One region of the Nocardioides sp. P4_G4 genome, then DNA from elsewhere that is predicted to be linked to it. Evidence: predicted binding sites of a transcription regulator. Region 1 holds the regulator's gene; the other holds the start of a gene.
The links. Region 1 encodes LexA, which represses DNA repair genes until DNA is damaged. Its sites were predicted from a motif close to TCGAACANNTGTTCGA; they were not measured.
Positions count from the first base shown of each region.

Region 2: AC1DQF_RS03620 (HNH endonuclease signature motif containing protein) is a predicted target of LexA. The motif match lies at 2,212-2,227, and genes of this name have one in related genera.

Region 1 covers NZ_JBFUKA010000076.1:271-4,835, forward strand. The annotation lists gene AC1DQF_RS16635 (DUF6318 family protein) at 11-616, shown strand; gene AC1DQF_RS16640 (hypothetical protein) at 946-1,503, shown strand; gene AC1DQF_RS16645 (LysM peptidoglycan-binding domain-containing protein) at 1,710-2,087, opposite strand; gene lexA (transcriptional repressor LexA) at 2,392-3,117, shown strand; gene AC1DQF_RS16655 (phosphatase PAP2 family protein) at 3,208-4,026, shown strand; gene AC1DQF_RS16660 (ATP-dependent DNA helicase) at 4,048-4,565, opposite strand, start outside.
Region 2 covers NZ_JBFUKA010000009.1:21,805-27,274, reverse strand. The annotation lists gene AC1DQF_RS03630 (hypothetical protein) at 1-482, opposite strand, end outside; gene AC1DQF_RS03625 (hypothetical protein) at 488-760, opposite strand; gene AC1DQF_RS03620 (HNH endonuclease signature motif containing protein) at 822-2,198, opposite strand; gene AC1DQF_RS03615 (LysM peptidoglycan-binding domain-containing protein) at 2,338-2,934, opposite strand; gene AC1DQF_RS03610 (MaoC family dehydratase) at 3,187-3,669, opposite strand; gene AC1DQF_RS03605 (SulP family inorganic anion transporter) at 3,808-5,470, shown strand, end outside.

The DNA of each region.
Region 1 (4,565 bases):
GTGCTCGGGCATGGATCCGGTGCTCTCGGGAAAGAAGGTCTTCATGAATTCTGGTCGTGTACGCCGATCGCTCGCGGCCGCGTGCGTCCTGCCACTCCTGCTCGCGGGGTGCTCGGAGGACGGGCCGACGCCGCAGATGCCGGATCCCACGTCGTCGCCCTCGGCGGTGGAGACGGACACGGGGCCGGCGGAGCCGACGCTTCCGCCTGAGGCTGAGGGGGATGGGAAGGAGGCGGCTGCCGCGTTCGTGGAGCACTACTACGACTACGTCAACTACGCCCAGGCCACCGGTGACACATCGGGTCTTGGTGACCTCGGATTGCGGACCTGCAGGGCTTGCAACGGTGCCGTGGAGTTTGTGGACGCAATCTACGAACGCGGAGGGGAGAGCTCTGGTGGCAACTACACGGTGCGATCAGCACAGGCAACGGGTCGCCGACGGGTAGATGACGACACATCCATCTACTACCTGACTGTTATCACCGAGCACACTGCGCAGGTCGTGACGGGCGCCGGCAATCTTGATCGCACTTACGATGCGGGGTCTGGCACCCTGCGCTACGAGGTGGTTCGCGGTCAGGACGGCTGGCACATCGCGAACTGGGCCGCGGCATGAGCCGCAGATTGGCTGCGACATGGGCCACGGTCCTGCTCACGCTGGGAACACCCGGAGCCGCATTCGCGACCGAGACCCCGAGCCCAACTGTGACGGCATCTCCCAACGACGACCTCGGCGCCCTCGAACTTGCAGGGGCAGCGAACAACGACTCAATGCAGAGCCAGGGATCGGGCACGTCAGACATTTCAACGAGCATCGGGGATAGCACCGCCGAGACTCCGAGCGTCATATGGAAGCAAGGCGATCTGTCCTGCGATACATACAGCGGTGTGGGTTGTGTGACCCCCAATCGATGCTCCGATGGATCTGTTCCGATCACATGGACCATGATCGAAGCCGTCACGGGCGCCACCCTCGGCACCTACGACCAGTGCCCGCAAGACCCGCCGCCCACGGCGACCACGACTCCAACCGCGACCGTCGACATCCCGGCGGAAGTGCTCAAGGCCTTCGAGAAGGTCGCCCTCCCCGAGTCCACGATCAACGTCCAGCCTCCGGGCGGCGAGACCTTGGTGAACCTCCCGACGATCCTCTCCACCAGCGCGGAGCGCCACCAGATCCCGGTGCACCTCGACCGCGTCAACATCGACGTCCTGCTCGAGGTCTGGCCCAGCCAGTTCATCTGGCAGCACGGCGACGGCACCAGCCAGACGACAAGCACTCCCGGCAAAGCCTGGACCGAGGGCGCCAACTTGGCCGAGCTCATCACCCACACCTACGCCAAGCCGTCCACGGGCCTACAGCTCAGCGTCGACACCACCTGGTCGGCACAGTTCAAGGTCGTCGGCCAGCCCGACTGGCGCCCCGTGGACGGCACCGTGGCGATCACCGGCGCACCCGTCGATGTCGCCGTTCTCGAGGCCACGCCACAGCTCGTCCGCTGAGTTTCCCTCCGACCCCCGAGCGCACATCGCGGACCACCTGGGTCCCCGCTGGGAGTTGCGTCACCGGGTGACTCAGCTCGCACCGCACCGCATCGCACTGCGACAACGACCCTGAAATGCCGCAAGGAGCGGACCCGATGGGCCCGCCCCTTGTCTTCCCCGGTCCCGCCAGCCGGGGTCGAGTCGGCTGGCGGAAAACTAGAAGGTCAGTCGTTGCTGACCGGCACGCGGAGCTTCTGCCCCGCGGAGATGGCGACGGTGTCGAGGGCGTTGAGCCGCTCGATCTCGCGCATGGTGGTGCGGACGTCGCCACTGTCGGTGAGCTCGGAGGCGATGCTCCACAGGCTCTGCCCGGGCTCGACCATGACGATCTCGGTGGCGGGCGCCTGGCCGGCCTCGTCGGTGCCGACGGCGACCGAGCTGAGGAAGAAGCCCGCGAACAGGGCGAAGGCCAGGGCGGCAGCGAGGACGACGAGTCGACCTCGGCGCGTCAACCGCACGGACGACCGCGCGGGGCGGGCCGTCTGGCCGGTGCGCGCGGTGCGGGTCGGGGTAAAGGCGGGAGAGAGGGTGGCGGTGCTCATGGTGGCCTCCAGGGGAAGAGTCAGCCGGTAGGTGGTGTCGATCGGTTCTGTCTGGGGCTGTGTCTAGAGGGAGCCACCGACAATCGGGTGAATCGCTCAGGCGTTCGATCGAGCACGTGTTCGAGAGTAGAGCGTGTGTTCGAACGATGCAAGGGGTTGGACGAACATTTGTTCGAGCGGCACGACGACCCGCCAACCCGACACGCGGTTCGAACAAATGTTTGAAGTCACGTGCGCGACAGGACTACGGTTGAGCCACGCAATGAGAGGGCCCAGCAGCAGCCCACGCAGCAGGAGGAAGCACATGGCCAGCAAGGACCGCAGCGGCAAGGTCGTCGAGATGCCCGACGGGCCGCCGGACGCGACCGGACTCACCCCGCGTCAGCAGCGCGTCCTGGCCACGATCAAGGAGGCCATCGAGACCCGGGGCTACCCGCCCAGCATGCGCGAGATCGGCGCCGCGGTCGGGCTCACCAGCTCCTCGAGCGTCGCCCACCAGCTCAAGGTGCTGGAGGAAAAGGGCTTCCTCAAGCGCGACCCCAACCGGCCGCGTGCCATCGAGGTCTTCCTCCCCGAGGTCATGGCCGCCCGTCGCTCGATCTCCAGCGCTGACGAGTCGAGCATCGACGAGACCGACATCGGCAACACCGCTCCCCCGGCGACGTACGTCCCGATGGTCGGTCGCATCGCGGCCGGCGGACCGATCCTGGCCGAGGAGCAGATCCAGGAGGTCTTCCCGCTCCCCAGGTCGCTGGTCGGCGAAGGCAYTCTGTTCCTGCTCGAGGTCTCCGGTGACTCGATGATCGACGCGGCGATCTGCAGTGGCGACTACGTGGTGATCCGCCAGGAGCAGACCGCGGCCAACGGCGACATCGTGGCCGCGATGATCGACGGCGAGGCGACGGTCAAGACGTTCCAGCGCAAGGACGGCCACGTGTGGCTGCTCCCCCACAACGACGCCTACGAGCCGATCGACGGCACCCACGCCACCATCCTCGGCAAGGTCACGGCGGTCCTGCGCCGCATGTGACCCCCTCCGGGCTCCCCCGGATACCCAGGTCGGGGGAAGGACCGGGAAATTCCCGATGCAATATGGCGCCGGGCGACGTTCACTTGACGGGTGACTTCTCTCGCCGCGCCCACCGCAACCAGGTCGACGACCGCCAAGGCGGCACTTCCTCGTGACGGACTGCGCGAGCTGGGCGTCCTGGCCCTGGTCTACGTCGGCTACGCCCTGAGCAGGGTGCTCGCCGACGACACCCTGGCGCCGGCCCTCACCCGCGCCTTGCGCATCTTCGACGTCGAGCGCACCCTGCACCTCGACATCGAGGGCGGCCTCAACGGCTGGTTCGTCAGGCACGACGTGGTGGGCGTGGCCGCATCCTTCTACTACGCCGGCGCCYACTACGTGCTCACCCTCGTCGTCGTGGTCTGGCTCTTCCTGCGGCACCGGGACGTCTACGGAGCCGCCCGGCTCGCCCTGGTGGGCAGCACGGCCGCGGCCCTCGTCGCCTACCTCGCCATGCCCACCGCGCCGCCACGGATGCTCGCCGGGTGGACCGACCTGCTGGCCGTGCACTCGGCGGCCGGCTGGTGGGGTGGCGAGGCCTCCGCTCCCCAGGGCCTGGGCTGGCTGACCAACCAGCTCGCCGCGTTCCCGAGCATGCACGCCGGGTGGGCGCTGTGGGTGGCGCTCGCGGTGAGTCACGTCGTACGCCGCCGCTGGGTCGCCGCGCTCGCCTGGACGCACGCGATCCTCACCGCCGTCGTCGTGGTGGGTACCGGCAACCACTGGATCCTCGACGTCGTGGCCGGGTGGGCGATCGTCCTGATCGCCTGGCAGACGATCGGCCCGTCGGCGGTGGTCGACCCGCCCGAGGGCGGTGCGCGAGCCACCCGGACGTGGCCTGGAATGTGGCTGACCCACCGCTCCCGGTGACGGCGAGCGGCCGCGCAGCCCTCAGCCGGCGGCGAGCCGCGCGAGCGCCTTGCGGACGAGCGCGGGGTCCGTGGTGGTCCACATGGGCGGCAGCGAGGCCTTGAGGAACCCGCCGTAGCGGGCGGTGGCCAGGCGTGGGTCCAGCACCGCGACGACCCCACGGTCAGTGGTGGTCCGGATCAGCCGGCCCGCCCCCTGGGCCATCAGCAGCGCGGCGTGCGTCGCGGCGACCTGCATGAAGCCGTTGCCGCCCGCCTTGTCGGCCGCCCGCTGCCGTGCCGACATCAGCGGGTCGTCGGGGCGAGGGAAGGGGATCCTGTCGATGAGGACGAGCTGGCAGGTGTCGCCCGGCACGTCGAGGCCCTGCCACAGGGACAGGGTGCCGAACAGGATGGTGTGCGGGTCCTCGACGAACTGCTTGGCCAGCTCGGGGAGCTGCGCGTCGCCCTGGGCCAGGGTGGTCAGGTGCGGCAGCTTCTCCCGCACGTGCTCGGCCGCCGCCTCCGCGGCCCGCCGTGAGGAGAAGAGCCCCAGCGTGC
Region 2 (5,470 bases), on a different contig from region 1:
AGCACCCGCCGCGCCTCCGCGTCGTCCGTGGCGCGGGCCCGGGCGCCGAGCTCACCGGCGATCGACTCGACGTACTCCGTGGGGTCCAGTCGGCCGTCGACGATCTGCACCGAGGCGAGCGACTCCAGCACGGCCGGGTCCCCGAGCGCCTCGTCGGCGGCCTCCACGAGGATGCTCCGGGTGGCGGGCTCGAAGTCGGTGCCGCGCGACTCCTCGACGTCGGCGACCAGGGACTCGGCCGCGTCGTGGCGCACCTCGGGCACCGACAGCAGCGTCGACAGGGACCGGCCCGGCTGCTCGGGGGACACCACCACCAGGGCGAAGACAGCCAGGACCCCCGCGAGCGTGAGCAGTCCGGCAGCAGCGATCCCGATCCCAGCGGCCGCGACCGTGCGGATCCAGAACACGGCACCGCGACCCTGCGGCTCTCCAGGCGTCATCCCCACCGGCAGCGCTCCGGTCCCCCCGGCGTACGTCGTCATGGGCGTCATTGTGGTCCAGGCGCGAGCAGACCGGGGTCGACCCACATCTCGACGAGCGCCCAGCCGCCCGGGTCGGGGGCCGCCACCGCGATGCGCCCACTCCAGCCGCCGCCCACCCGGCGCCACTCCAGCAGCAGGGCTGCCTGCCGGCCGTGGGGTCCGTCGTACCAGCAGTGACGCGTGTCCGGCGGCGGGTCGGGGGGCTCGACCGTCGGGTTGCGGCGCTCCTGCGTCGCGGCCACCCGGGCCGCCAACGACTCCCCGCGTCCCGCGCTCATCCCGCCGGCCACGTCAGCGCGCGGTCTCGGTGTGAGCCGCCGCTCGGCCGGACCCGACCGGTCACTCCCGCTGACGACACGGTCGCGCGGGAGTGACGTCGGTCGTGCCGACGCGGTCGCAGAGGAACTGCTGGCCGTGCGGGTCGGACCAGAGCCACAGACCGGTGTCGAGGACCGAGTAGCCCCAGCCGGCGTGGGTCTTGAGCTGGTGGTGATGTCGGCACAGCGGCGCGATGTTGCAGTCGCACGACGGACCACCGCCGGCCGGGTCGTGGTGGTCGTAGGGAACGACGTGGTCGTGGTCGCACGAGGTCGCCGGCCGTGAGCAGTGGGGGAAGACGCACCGCCGGGCCACCAGGTCCGCGCGCCGGACGGTGGCGTCCTTGGGACGGTAGGCGTCCGTCGCGTCGTGGCCGGCGAGGTCGAGCACGGGCAGGACCTGGAGGTGCGTGTCCGTGCGGCCGCACCACTCGCGAACGGCCTGCTCGATCACGGCGCGCCCCGTCGTCGAGTTGCCGGCCACCGGATCGCCGCCCAGGTTGCCGTCCGAGATGGTGAGGACCAGCTCCGCCCGCTTGGACGGGGGCGGCGCATCCTTGCCGGACAGGAGGGCCAGCGCCGCCGCGGGGTCGGCCAGGACGCCGACCGCACGCGAGCGGCGTACGTCGAGGCTCTCGGGCACCAGGCCACCGGCCACGTCCTGTGCCGCGAGGGCGACGGCCACCCTGGACAGCACCCGGTCGAAGTCGTGCAGGTCCTTCCAGTCGCCGCGCACCGACATGTCGGCGATCCCGACGTGGTTGATCGAGTCGACGTGGAGGGTGGCGAAACGCCGATCGAGGGCCTCGAGCTGCTCGGCCTCGCGCTGCTCCGGGTAGAGCCGGAGCATGGCCTCGTCGATCGCCCGCTCGAGTGCCGTCCGACCGATCTTGTGGGCGACCGGTCCCAGGTGTCGGTCGAGGTGGTCGGAGACGTCCCGCGGGCGACCGATGATCGACTGGGCGAGCATCCGGGCCTTGTGCGGCTCCACCTCGCCGGCCTCGACCCGCCGCCACACCCGCGGCAGTCGCTCGCGGGTGAGGAGCGCGTCGCGGATCATCAGCGATCCCGCCTGGCTGGTGCGCCCGATGGCGGCCCCGAACGGGGSCGCGGCGTCCCAACGCACCACCGGGATGAAGGGGTCGTGGAACCCGTCCGGGTCACCCACGCAGCCGTGTGCACACCCGCCGGCGAAGTCGCCGACCTCGACGTCGTGCCGGTCGGCGGCGAGACAGCCGTGGAGGCACTCCCCGCCCGGTGCCGGCGAATCGGGGTCCCGGTGCGCGTCGGCCCACTCGGRGGCGAGCAGGAACACCCTGGTCTGCGCGGCGCGGGACTCGGCATCCGCCTCACGGACCCGCGCGATCAGCGCGACGTCGGAGGCGGTGGCCGAGGGCATGCCCCATGATCTCTCGAACACCTGTTCGACGTCAAGGTCGTTCGCGACTCTGGGGACAACGCTCTCGGTGGAGCGACGAGGGGCCGTGACCTCACCGGTCACAGCCCCTCGCACGACATGCGGTCACACCTGGATCAGGTCACTTCTTCGGGATCCGGAACTTCTGGCCCGGGAAGATCAGGTTGGGGTCCTCGACGTTGTTGATCCGCGCGATCTCGCGCCAGTCGACGCCGTAGCGCTGACCGATCTCGGAGAGGGTGTCGCCCGACTTCACGGTGTAGATCTCCTCGGCAGCCGCCTCGTGACGGACCTCCTGGCGCTCCTCGCGGGCGTCCTGGCGGGCCTCCTGACGAGCGTCCTGACGCTCCTCGCGTGCCTCCTGACGCTCCTCCTGCCGCTTCTCCCGCCGGGCGTTGGCCTTCTCGATGGCCTTCTGGGCCTTCTCCTCGGCCTTGCGGTCAGCTTCCGCCTGCGCCTCCTGGGCGGCCTTCGCCTCGGCCTCGGCCTGCTGGCGAGCCTCGTCGGCCTGCGCCTTCTCCTCGGCGGTGGCGGACGGCAGGCCCGCCTTCTCCGCGGCCTCGTCGGCCTTGCGTCGCGCCTCGTCGGCGCGGGCCTGGGACTCGACCTTCGCCTTGTCTGCCTCGGCCTGGGCCTGCTCGGCCTCCTGGCGCGCCTCCTCGGCCGCCTCGGCGTCGTCGGTCGTGATGGCGTCCTTCAGCTTGTCCCACAAAGACATGCGGATTCCTCTCGTTGGGGCCGGACGGGAGAACCCGTCACACGGACCGCTCTCGAACCTAGGGGCGCACCGTGGCCGATGACAGTTCTCCCCACCCCCAGAGGGGGCACGAGGCGGCTACGGCACGGCCCGCGTCGTGGCGATGGCCTCCGACAGCGGTACGTGCTCACGGGCGTCGGCGGAGGCTCGGGCGAGGAGGTTTCAGGATCCGCCGGGACGCTGCGGGTGTCCACCGGGCAATCCCCGGACGCCCTAGGTGGGCGGGTCCAGGTCGTAGTGACGGAAGACGGCCTGCGCGACACAGGCCGGGCGTTCCTGACCCTCGATCTCGAGGACGAGGTCGAGGGTGAGCTGCTCACCCCCGGGGATGTCGTCGACCTGGACGACCGTTGCCACCAGACGAATCCGGGCGCCGACGGGGACCGCCGCAGGGAACCGAACCCGGTTGTAGCCGTAGAACATGCATTCCCCGCTGACGAATGCCAGGACGGACTCGCGCAGGTGCGGGACGAGGCCGAGGGTCATGTGGGCGTGGGCGATGGGAGCGCCGAACGGACCCCGGGCAGCCAGGTCGGGATCGTTGTGGGCCCAGTGCCAGTCCTCGACCGAGCGGGCGAAGGCATCCACGTTGTCCTGGGTGATCTCGATCCACCGTGAGGGCCCGAGGAACTGACCGGCCAGGCCATGGACCGCGTCCGCGCCCCCGACCAGCACCGGTTCCACCTCGTCCGGCATCTCTGCTCCTCCAGCTGGGCGCCGTCCGGTCACCCTCGTACGGAACTCCACGTATACCGGATGGCGTCGCGGACGCACCAGACGTCGGTTGGGCGGTTCACCGACGAGCACGGGTCCCGTGTGGGCAGAATGAGCGCCGTGGCAGCCTCTCGCTTCCTTCCCATCGTCGGCTGGATCGCCTCCTACGACCGACGGTGGCTGCGCGGGGACATCGTTGCGGGTCTCACCGTCGCCGCACTGATCGTCCCGAAGAACCTGGGGTACGCCGGCATCGCGGGGATACCGCTGCAGAACGGTCTGTACGCGGCCATGGCCGCCGCGATCCTGTATGCCGTCTTCGGCACGAGCCGCCAGATCTCGATGGGACCGAGCTCGGGACTCGCCGCGGTGGCCGCCAGCGCCGTGCTGGCGGCCGGCATCACGCAGGAGCAGGAGGTCGCCTCGTTCGTGGCCGGGATCACGATCGCGTCGGGTGTCCTCTTCCTCCTGCTCGCCGTGCTCCGCATGGGGTGGATCGCCCAATTCCTGTCCCGGGCGGTCGTCACCGGTTTCCTCTTCGGAGCCGCCATCGACGTCGTGATCGGCGAGCTCCCCAAGCTCACCGGCACCGACGCCGACGGCTCGACGTCCTTCGAGGAGCTGAGGTCCTGGTTCGGCACCCTCGCCGACACCCAGCGGCCGACGCTGGTCGTGGGCCTCGTGGCTCTCCTCGTCGTGTTCGGACTCCGCGCCAGGTATCCGCGGGTCCCCGGCGCGCTCGTCCTGGTGGTCGGTGGACTCACGGCGTCCTGGGTCTTCGACCTGGGGGCACGGGGCGTGGCCCTGGTGGGCGACGTACCCAGGGGGCTGCCGTCCGTCGACCTCCCCGACGCTGCCCTGATGTGGGACCACGCGGCCACCGTGGCCGTCGCCGCAGTGGCCCTGGTGCTGATCGGCTTCTCGCAGACGGCCGGAGACGCCCGGTCGTTCGCAGCCAGGCACGACTACCAGATCGACGTCAACCAGGAGTCCCTCGCCCAGTCGGCGGCGAACGTCGGCGCCGGGCTTCTCCAGGGGATGCCTGTCTCGACCAGCCTGTCGGCGAGCTCGCTCAATGACCACTCGGGCGCCCGGTCTGGCTTGGCGTCGCTCACGTCCGGGCTGATGGTCCTGCTGACCCTGCTCGTGCTCGCGCCTCTCTTCTCCGACCTGCCCAAGCCGGTCCTGGCGGCGTTGATCATCGAGGCGGTCGTGATGGGGATGATGGATGTCGCCGAGATGCGCCGGCTCGCTCGGGTGCAGCGGTTCGACTTCTGGGTCGCCGTGGCGGCGATCATGGGCACCCTCGTCTTCGGCGTGCTCGCCGGAGTCGTCATCGGGATCGGCCTCTCCCTGCTGTGGCTCGTCTCGGTGGCGACCCGCCCCGGCATGCCCACCCTCGGACGCCAGGCAGGCACGCAGGTCTTTCGCGAGCTCGACGAGCACCCGGGCGACGAGGAGTTCCCCGGCGTCGTCGTGATCCGGATGGACGGCGGCCTGTTCTTCGCGACTGCGGACGCACTCGAGGACCGGGTCCGAGGAGTCATCCACTCCACTCCGGGCCTGACCGGGATCGTGCTCGACTGCGAGGGGATCAACTTCCTCGACTCACAGGGGTCGGCGAAGATGCGGGAGATCGTCAACCTCACCGACCGGGCCACGATCACGCTGCGCCTCGCCAGGCTCAAGCCGGCCGTCGCGGCGACCCTGGCACGCGACGGGGTCCTCGACCTCCTCGGTCCCGACCGCATCCACGGCAACGTCTTCCGAGCGGTACAGGCTC